3 regions of the Streptomyces sp. NPDC056373 genome follow, and region 3 is predicted to be linked to each of the others. Evidence: riboswitches for the same ligand, from Rfam matches in the RefSeq annotation. Region 3 holds a riboswitch; each other region holds the start of a gene.
What was found. A riboswitch is a leader RNA that binds a small molecule or an ion and turns the genes downstream of it on or off. The one in region 3 is predicted to bind cobalamin.
Positions count from the first base shown of each region.

Region 1: another riboswitch for cobalamin. It lies ahead of ACFCXS_RS21015 (energy-coupling factor ABC transporter permease); the one in region 3 lies ahead of metE (5-methyltetrahydropteroyltriglutamate--homocysteine S-methyltransferase).
Region 2: another riboswitch for cobalamin. It lies ahead of ACFCXS_RS20115 (ABC transporter substrate-binding protein); the one in region 3 lies ahead of metE (5-methyltetrahydropteroyltriglutamate--homocysteine S-methyltransferase).

Region 1 covers NZ_JBHJPX010000009.1:269,821-273,085, forward strand. Annotated here, with positions in the region: gene cbiQ (cobalt ECF transporter T component CbiQ) at 1-298, opposite strand, end outside; gene ACFCXS_RS21010 (energy-coupling factor ABC transporter substrate-binding protein) at 305-673, opposite strand; gene ACFCXS_RS21015 (energy-coupling factor ABC transporter permease) at 670-1,374, opposite strand; cobalamin riboswitch at 1,404-1,589, opposite strand; gene ACFCXS_RS21020 (serine/threonine-protein kinase) at 1,718-3,172, opposite strand.
Region 2 covers NZ_JBHJPX010000009.1:75,107-78,371, reverse strand. Annotated here, with positions in the region: gene ACFCXS_RS20120 (FecCD family ABC transporter permease) at 1-138, opposite strand, end outside; gene ACFCXS_RS20115 (ABC transporter substrate-binding protein) at 135-1,151, opposite strand; cobalamin riboswitch at 1,220-1,410, opposite strand; gene ACFCXS_RS20110 (CoA-binding protein) at 1,492-1,920, shown strand; gene ACFCXS_RS20105 (APC family permease) at 2,074-3,265, shown strand, end outside.
Region 3 covers NZ_JBHJPX010000019.1:43,297-46,561, reverse strand. Annotated here, with positions in the region: gene ACFCXS_RS33160 (enolase C-terminal domain-like protein) at 1-455, opposite strand, end outside; partial or broken gene ACFCXS_RS33155 (hypothetical protein) at 1,030-1,242, opposite strand; cobalamin riboswitch at 1,432-1,666, shown strand; gene metE (5-methyltetrahydropteroyltriglutamate--homocysteine S-methyltransferase) at 1,819-3,265, shown strand, end outside.

The DNA of each region.
Region 1 (3,265 bases), on a different contig from region 3:
CCGGCCCGTCGGCGGCGAGCGAGACGAACCCCCCTGGCCCGCCCACCTGGACGAGCAGCGTGAACGCGCCGGTCACACAGAAGCCCAGCGGCACCCGGTACGCCCGCCACAACCGCCGCCCGGGCACACCGGCCGGACCCAGCAGCACGACCAGGGCCGTCAGGAGGACCAGGGCCGCGCCCGGCCAGGGCGGCAGGGAGATCGCGAGCACGGTGAGGCCGAGCCCGAGCACGGCCTTGTCCACGGGATGGCGGCGGCGCCAGCGACTGCTGTGCGCCGCCGCGTCGATCGGCAGCACCCGGGCTCAGTCCCGTTCCGCGGCGGACTTCCCGGCGGCGCCGGGAAGCGCGCTGCCGGACTCCCGCTCCAGCGCCCGCTGCTCGCCCTGCCTGCGGCCCCGGCGCAGACCGAAGTAGTAGGCGAGGACACCGGCGCCGAGAGCCGCCTGGAGAGCGAACAGGGCCGACTCGATCTCACCGGACGGCGGTTCGTACAGCGGCGAGAACCACGGCTCGTAGTCCGGCTTCAGCTCCGTGATCGCCGTCTCGGCCTCGGCGTCGGCGCCCGTGAACGGCTCCTTCTTGTGGTCACCCAGACCGAGCGCCAACGGCAGCACGGCGAGCGCGGCCACGAGGAGCAGCAGCACGAGGTTGATCTTCGTGTTCCGCTTCATCGGGCCGCCACCTCGGTCTCCGTCCCGGTCGCCTGCTTCTTGGCGAGGAGCACGCCCAGACGGGTCAGTTCGCCCTTGCTGGACTGCACCAGCAGCCGCATCACGAGCACGGTCAGCAGTCCCTCGCTCACCGCGAGCGGAATCTGCGTGACGGCGAAGATGGAACCGAACTTGCCCAGCGCGCCCAGGAATCCGCTGCCCGGGTCGGGGAACGCGAGCGCCAGCTGCACGCTGGTGACGCAGTAGGTGGACAGGTCGGCGACGAACGCGCCGCAGAACACCGCCACCATCAGCGGCGCGCCGCAGCGCCGCAGCAGTGTGTAGACGGCGTATCCGGCCCAGGGACCGACGATCGCCATGGAGAAGACGTTGGCGCCGAGCGTGGTCAGGCCGCCGTGCGCCAGCAGCAGCGCCTGGAACAGCAGGGTGATGGTGCCCAGCACCGCCATGATGGGCGGCCGGAACAGGACGGCTCCCAGGCCCGTGCCGGTGGGGTGCGAGCAACTGCCCGTGACGGACGGGAGCTTGAGGGCGGACAGGACGAACGTGAAGGCGCCGGACGCACCGAGGAGCAGGGTGCTCTCGGGGTGCTCGCGCACTTCACGGGTGAGCGACCGGACTCCGTGGACGACGAACGGCGCCGACGCGACGCCCCAGGCGACCGCGTGCGCCGGAGGAAGGAAACCCTCGGCTATGTGCATGGCTCAGCAGACCCTCTCCAGCACCTCGTGGATGGTTGACGCGCCTTGGCCGGTCTCCTGGCTGACGGGTACCACCGCCCGGTCTCCGCCTTCCCGGGTCGCAAGGACCCAGTGGCTGCCCATGAGGGCCGGAGCCGGACTTCCCGATTCACAGTGGCGAGGGCCGCACCGGCATCACACCGGATTTCCCGTTCACCAAGGCCTGGTGACAATAAGGCCGGGGTAAGGGCGATGACAAGCCACCCAAGGGGCGCGCGAGGGGGCGCCCGTTCGCACACCGGCGCATCCCCCGGCCGGTCCACGCGCTGCGCGCAAGGCCCCGCCGCGCGACGTCCGGACCTTGTCAGTCGTCGCCCGCGTCGTCCCCGCCGTCGTCGCTCTCCCCGTCCTGCCCGGCCTGGCGCGGCTTCTGCGGCTTCGGCTGCTCGGGGCCGCCGTGGACCGCTTCCTGCGTCGGAGTCGCGACGTCCGGCGCGGACGCGGGAGGGGTCGGGGAAGGGGGCGGCGTGGACGGAGTGACATCGGCCACGGTGCCGGTCGCGGGCGTGTCGGCAGGCCCCGGGCCGGCCGCCGGGTCGGCCTGTGAGCCGGCGGAGCCGGAGGAGCCGGACGTGGCGGGGTCGGTGGACGGCGTGGCGGCCGGGCTGCTCGCACTCGGGGACGCGTCGGGTTCCGTCCCCTCCGCGGTCGTGCCGGGTGAGAACCAGCGCATGCCGATGAGCATCGCGGCGACGAACAGTGCCGCGGCGGCGGCCGTCGCGGCCAGCTTCGACCGGTTGCCCCGGCCCCCGCGACCGCGCGAGCGGCCCGAACGCCCCGCCTGGGCCGCCCGGGCAGCGGTGCGATGACCCTTGGTGGCGGGCAGCGCGTACGTGGTCGGGCTGCCGGTCTCGGCGGTCGCGTACGGTCCCGGCCCGGCGGGCATCGCTGCGGACGCGGTGTTCGCCCGCAGTGGCGGGGAGACCTCCGGCAGCGGCTCGGGCAGGCCCCGCCAGGCGCCCTGGGCGAACCACTCGGCGGCCTGCTGTGCGGTGGGGCGGTCCTCGGGCTGCTTGGCCAGCAGACCCAGGAGGTAGTTCTCGAACGCCGGTGGAAGTCCGGCGACACCGAGCTCGCGCGGCGGCACGGGAACCGAGTCGAGGTGCTGGTGGAGCAGGGCGACGGCGGTGTCGGCCTCGAACGGGGGACGTCCGCTGAGGAGCTGGTAGAGCACGCAGCCCAGGGAGTACATGTCGGACGCGGGCCCCGCGGGTTTGCCCAGCGCCCGCTCGGGCGCGAGGTAGAGGCCGGTGCCGATGATCTGGCCGGTGGCGGTGAGCGCGGCGCCGGGGTCGTCGAGGAACCGCGCGATGCCGAAGTCGCCGATCTTCAGCGTGCCGCCCGCGTCCAGCAGCAGGTTGGCGGGCTTGACGTCCCGGTGCACGATGCCCTGCGCGTGCGCGGCGGCGAGCCCCGCGGACGCCTGCGCCGCGAGCACGGCCACCCGCTCGGCGGGCAGCGAGCCGGAGCCGGTCAGCACCCCGGCGAGACTGTCGCCCTCGACCAGCTCCATCACCAGGTACAGCCGGTTGTCGTACTCGCCGAAGTCCAGCACACCGACCACGTTGGGGTGGTTGAGACGTCCGGCGGTCTGAGCCTCCAGACGGAACCGGGAGGCCGCCGTGGCGTCGGTGTCCTGGGGGAGCAGCAGCTTGAGGGCCACCGCCCTGGCGAGCGTCTCGTCGTACGCGCGCCAGACCTCTCCCATTCCACCGCGCCCGATCTCCACATCCAGCCGGTAGCGGCCCGCTAGCAGCACTCGTCCTCGTCTCACGCATAGGGGGAAGGTCGTCGCCGCAGGCCGAACTCCCCGCTCGTGCACGGGGATTGGTCGGGGGTGCCGCAGCCGACC
Region 2 (3,265 bases), on a different contig from region 3:
GACGCCGATGTCGGCGGGGCCGATGGTGATGGCCACGGCGAGGGAGGTCACGAGCGCGACGGCCCCCGCCAGACCCAGCGCGAGCCCGGCCCGGCGCCCGGGCCCGGCGGCCGGCAGCTCCTGCTCGCGGGCGGTCACTTCACCAGCCCGAACCGGCGCAGCCCGGCGGCGACCTGCTCCACGCCCTCGACGGTCCGGATCGTCGGGTTCATGGCCTGCCCGCTGAGCAGCACGTACCGCTTGTGCCGGACCGCGTCCATGTTCCTGGTGACCGGGTTGGACTCCAGGAAGGCGATCTTCTTCGCGGCGGACTCGGCGGTCTGGGACTCGCGGGTCAGGTCGCCGATGACGAGGACGTCGGGGTCGCGGTCGGCGACCGTCTCCCAGTTGACCTGTGGCCACTCCTCGTGCGTGTCGTCGAAGACGTTCTTCGCGCCGAGGGCCCGGGTGATGATGCCGGGTGCTCCGCAACAGCCCGCCATGTAGGGCGAATCGGAGTTCGCGAACCAGTAGAGGAGGGTGACGCCGGAGGCGTCGATGCCCTGCGTGGCCGTCTTCATGCGCTTGTGGAGGGAGGCCACGAGGGCGTCGCCGCGTTTGCGCACACCGAACACGGTTGCCAGGTCGTGGACTTCGCCGTAGACGGTGTCGATGCCGAGGGCCTTGTCGCGGGTGCCGTCGCCGCCGCCCGAGTTGTCCTTGCCCGCGCAGTCGGACGGGGAGACGTAGGTGGGGACCCCGAGCTTCTCGAACTGCTCGCGGGTCGCGACGCCGCCCTTTCCGAGGGTGGAGACGAAGGACGCGGCGACGAAGTCGGGCTCGGTGTCCAGGACGCGTTCGAAGGACGGGTTGTCGTCGGCGATGCGCGGCACCGTCGCGTTCGCCTTCTCCAGTCCCTTCATCACGGGGTCGGTCCAGGTGGCCGTGCCCGCCATGCGGTCGGCGAGCCCCAGGGAGAGCAGGATCTCGGTGGTGCCCTGGTTGAGGGACACGGCGTGCCGCGGCGGGGCGGCCACGCGGACCTCGTGCCCGCAGTCGGTGAGCGTGACGGCGGCTTTCGCGTCGGTGGACGTGCTCCCGCCGCAGCCGGTCAGGAGCAGGGAACCGGCGGCGAGCAGGACGGCGGCACGGGCGGGGCGGGCGAGGGGCACGGGAACCAGTCCTCAGTCGTCGAGGGCTCGGTCGCGGAGCCCGGTCGTACGGTGCTCCCCCGCCGCGCGCGGCCGCGGGGGCCGCCAGCAGGTCTTCGGACTCGGGTTCACCCGGGTCGGAGCGCCTTCCCGGACGTCCGTGAAGGAGTCCAGTGGCCGAGGCCCCGCCCGTCCCCCTCACCGCTGCGCGTCAGTTCCGGATTCGCACCGGATTCCCTGACCCACGTACATGGGTTCGACTGGCCCCGGCAAGCTATCACGGGGCCCTCCGGGGAATCACCGCGCACCCGGCGCCGTTGAACGGAGAGCAGCTCGTCCACGACTTCCGAGGAGGCCGCCGGTGTACGGCGACGAGGCAACGGTCCGCAGGATTCTCACCGAGCTCGGCGACACCTGGGCCGTGGTGGGCCTGTCGTCGAACCAGCGGCGCGCGGCGTACGGCGTCGCCGCCGTGCTCCAGCGTTTCGGCAAGCGCGTCGTGCCGGTGCACCCGAAGGCGGAGACGGTGCACGGGGAGAAGGGGTACGCGAGCCTGGCGGACATCCCCTTCGACGTGGACGTGGTGGACGTGTTCGTGAACAGCGACCTCGCCGGGGCCGTCGCGGACCAGGCGGTCGCCAAGGGCGCGAAGGGCGTCTGGTTCCAGCTCGGCGTGATCGACGGGGCGGCGTACGACCGGACCCGGGCGGCGGGCCTGGAGATGGTGATGGACCGCTGTCCGGCAATCGAGATCCCACGGCTGCCTCATCACCGCGTACAGGAATCCTGAAGCGTTTTCCAGGAAATGCCCGCAGCCGGTCAAGGCTTCCCGCGCCCGGTCAAGGCTGCACAACTCGTCTTCTGCCGCCGGGCGGTCGATTCCTAATCTGAGGCCTCTTGCTCGCCGAACTCTCCGAGTTCTCTATGAGAGGCCCCTGCATTCATGGAAAGAGACGGCCTGCGCCGGGATGTCGGGCTGATCGGGCTCATGTGGGCCTCGGTCGGCTCCATCATCGGCTCGGGCTGGTTGTACGGCGCCGAGAAGGCCGTCGTGGCGGCCGGCCCCGCGGCGATCCTGTCCTGGCTCATCGGTGCGGTGGCGATCGTGCTGCTGGCCCTGGTGCACGCGGAACTGGGCGGCATGTTCCCGGTCGCCGGCGGCACCGCCCGTTATCCGCACTACGCGTTCGGCGGACTGGCCGGCATGTCCTTCGGCTGGTTCGCCTGGCTCCAGGCCGCCACGGTGGCACCGATCGAGGTCGAGGCCATGATCGGCTACGCCGGGCACTGGCACTGGGCCCAGGGCTTCCAGCACGCGAAGGACGGGACGCTCACGACGAGCGGCTTCGTCGTCGCGGTCGTCCTGATGGCCGTGTTCGTCGTCGTCAACTTCCTCGGGGTGCGGATCCTGGCGCACACCAACAGCGCCGCCACCTGGTGGAAGGTGGCCGTGCCGCTGGCCGCGATCTTCATCATCGCGGCGGGCAACTTCCACCCGGGCAACTTCACCGAGCACGGCTTCGCCCCGTTCGGCGCCCACGGTGTGCTGAGCGCCGTCAGTTCCAGCGGCATCATCTTCGCCCTGCTGGGCTTCGAGCAGGCGATCCAGCTGGCGGGCGAGAGCCGCGACCCGCAGCGGGACCTGCCGCGCGCGACGATCGGTTCGGTCGCCATCGGAGCGGCCATCTACGTCCTGCTCCAGGTCGTCTTCATCGCCGCCCTGCCACTGGGCTCCTTCGCACACGGGTGGACCAAGCTCGACTACCCCGGCATCAGCGGCCCGTGGGCGGGGCTCGCGACCCTGCTGGGCCTCGGCTGGCTGAGCGTGGTGCTGTACCTGGACGCGGTGGTCTCCCCGGGCGGCACCGGCCTGATCTACACGACGGCCACGTCCCGGGTCTCCTACGGACTGGCCCGCAACGGCTACGCGCCGAAGCTGTTCGTCCGCACCGACGGGCGCGGCGTGCCGTGGTTCGGGCTGATCGTGTCCTTCGTGACGGGCGTGGTCTGCTTCCTGCCGTTCCCGAGCTGGCAGCAGCTGGTCAGCTTCATCACCTCGGCGAGCGTGCTGATGTACGCGGGCGCGCCCCTGGCCTACGGCGTCTTCGCGGACCGGCTGCCGCACCGGGAACGCC
Region 3 (3,265 bases):
TCGACCACCTGCTCGGGCGACAGCCCGGCCAGCACCTTCCACAGCGGCTTCCCCTCCCGCTTGGCGTACAGATCCCACACGGCGTTCACCACCGCCCCGATGGCCATGTGCACCACGCCCTTCTCCGGCCCCAGCCAGCGCAGCTGGCTGTCGCCGACGAGCGAGCGACTGAACCCTCCGAGGTCGGAGAGGACCTCTTGCAGCCGCAGCCCCACCACATGCGGGCGCAACGCGTCGATCGCCGCCACCTCGACCTCATTGCCCCGGCCGATGGTGAAGCAGAACCCGTGCCCCTCCAGCCCGTCCCCGGCATCGGTGCGGATGATCACATAGGACGCCGAATAATCCGGATCGGGATTCATGGCGTCCGACCCTTCGAGCCGGCGCGACGTGGGAAACCGGATGTCGTAGGCGTCCAGCGCCGTGATCCGCCCCCGCGTCGGGTGGGGCCTCATGGCAGGCGACTCATCGACGTCATCGGGAGGACTCCAGAGAATCAAGCCTGACGGCAAGCGGGGTACCCAAATGACTGTATATCGCACAAAAGCCCCGTCCGCGCTTCAGCAGGCTCGTGTCGCCGGGGGGCTTGCTGCCGGGCCGTAACGCAAAAGGCCAGGTCAGAAGGAATCTGACCTGGCCTCAGAGAGAGCCGCCTTCGGGATTCGAACCCGAGACCTACGCATTACGAGCCCGATAGGGATCGTGACGAGGTGTGCCACGCAATCGCATCAGATCCTGTTTTCGCAGATCAGAGCACCGATCGCGGTCCCGCTGCCGGTACGCCGTGTTACGCCGTCCACAGGCGTCCGCGCTCCCCTTGCGCTCCCCGCCCCCTGAGCGACGCGGTACGCGAAGACAAGTAGGCCCTCGACGCCACCATGCTGACACATTTTGTCGGGATCACACAGGCCGCCCGCAGCGATGAGCGCAACAGCATCTGCAGCAACAGCAGGCCGCAGGGACGTCGTCGGCCGTCGTCGTCGCGGCGGCGGCCTCTTCGGCTTCCGCGGTCTCCGCCACGTCGATGCGCAGCAGCTTGAGCAGATCGGCGGTGACGACCCGATAGGCGTTGCCCAGCCGGAGGACCGTGCACGGATAACGCCCATGTTTGGCGAGCTGGTATCCCGTGGTGCGGCTGAGGGACAGCGCACGGTTCGCCGTCTCCAGGTCCACTGCTGCAGGCAGCGCGAGCAGTTCCGCGCGTGTCAGTCCACGGGACGCGTCGTCGCGGTTGGTGGTCACGGAGGAGCTGTACCCCCGCGAGGTTGTCCGCGACCTGCTCCGGTCGGTCCTTGGGCCAGATCGGGTACGTCGCTGCCACGGGTGGCCGACGGTCACTTGGATCGTGGTGTCGTCCTTCGCGAGGTGGTGCGGTTCGTCTGTCAAGCCGGTGCCGCCGAAGCGGTACAGCCGTGTCGCCTCGGTGGCTATAGGCTGTGGCGCGCAGCTGGTTCGCCCTGTCCGCCAGGCAGGCGCGTCGCAAGAGGGAACCCGGTGGGAATCCGGGACTGCCCCGCAGCGGTGAGCGGGAACGACCGCCGTCATACGCACTGGGCCCGAGGTACAGGGCCTGGGAAGCGACGGCCAGTAGGTGTCTCGTACGGCGGTTTCGTACGACGGGACGTGCCCGTGAGTCCGAAGACCTGCCCGTTGCCCGCGTACGGACGACTCGTACGCGGATGTCCCGGTGACCTCGTGGGCGGGTCGGCGTGCATACCGAGCGGGCGGCCAACGAGCCGTTTCCGTCCGGTCCGTCACCCCTTCGCGCTCTCGTCCCGTCGCCGGGTCTCAGGGAATCATCTCGCGAAGGAGATCTCCGTGACATCGAAGTCCGCAGCCGCGGCAGCACGGGCCACCGTGTACGGCTACCCCCGCCAGGGACCGGGCCGGGAACTGAAGAAGGCCGTCGAGGGCTACTGGAAGGGCCGCGTCACCGCCGCCGCGCTCCAGGACACCGCGGCCGAGCTACCCCGTACGAACTGGCAGCAGCTCACCGACGTCGGCATCCACGAAGTGCCCACCGGTGACTTCTCGTACTACGACCACGTCCTCGACACCACCGTCATGGTCGGCGCGATCCCCCAGCGGCACCGGGCCGCCGTCGAAGCCGACGCCCTGGACGGCTACTTCGCCATGGCGCGCGGTACCCAGGACGTCGCGCCGCTGGAGATGACGAAGTGGTTCGACACCAACTACCACTATCTAGTGCCGGAGTTGGGGCCGGACACGGTCTTCACGGCCGATTCGGCCAAGCAGGTCGCCGAGTTGAAGGAGGCCCTCGCTCTCGGTCTGGCCGCCCGGCCCGTCCTGGTCGGTCCCGTCACCTACCTGCTGCTGGCCAAGCCCGCCCCCGGCGTGCCCGCGGACTTCGCGCCGCTCACCCTCCTCGACCGGCTGCTGCCGGTGTACGCCGAGGTCCTCGCCGACCTGCGGGCGGCGGGCGCCGAGTGGGTGCAGCTCGACGAGCCCGCCCTGGTCCAGGACTGCACCCCGGCCGAACTGAACGCCACCGCGCGCACATATCGCGACCTCGGCGCCCTCACCGAGCGGCCGAAGCTGCTGGTGGCCTCGTACTTCGACCGGCTCGGCGACGCCCTGCCCGTGCTGGCCAAGGCGCCGGTCGAGGGACTCGCCCTGGACTTCACCGAGTCGGCCGCCGCCAACCTCGACGCCCTCGCCGGGGTGGGCGGGCTGCCCGGCAAGCGCCTGATCGCGGGTGTGGTCAACGGCCGCAACATCTGGGTCAACGACCTGTCGGCCTCGCTCACCACGCTCGGCACGCTGCTGGGACTGGCCGACCGGGTGGACGTGGCCGCCTCCTGCTCCCTCCTGCACGTCCCTCTCGACGCGGCGGCGGAGCGGGACATCGAGCCTCAGATCCTGCGCTGGCTCGCCTTCGCCCGCCAGAAGACCGCCGAGATCGTCACCCTCGCCAAGGGACTCGCCCAGGGCACCGACACGATCGCCGCGGAACTCGCCGCCAACCGGGCAGACCTGGCCTCCCGGGCGGGTTCACCGATCACCCGCGATCCGGCCGTCCGGGCCCGCGCGGCGGCCGTCACCGCGTTCGACACGCGCCGCTCCTACCCGTACCGTCAGCGAGCCGCCGCCCAACGGGCCTATCTGAAGCTGCCGTTGCTGCCCACTACCACCATCGGCTCGTTCCCACAGACCGGCGAACTGCGCACCGCCCGCGCCGATCTGCGCGCCAGCCGGATCGACACAGCGGCCTACGAGGAGCGCGTCAGGGCAGAGATCAGCGAGG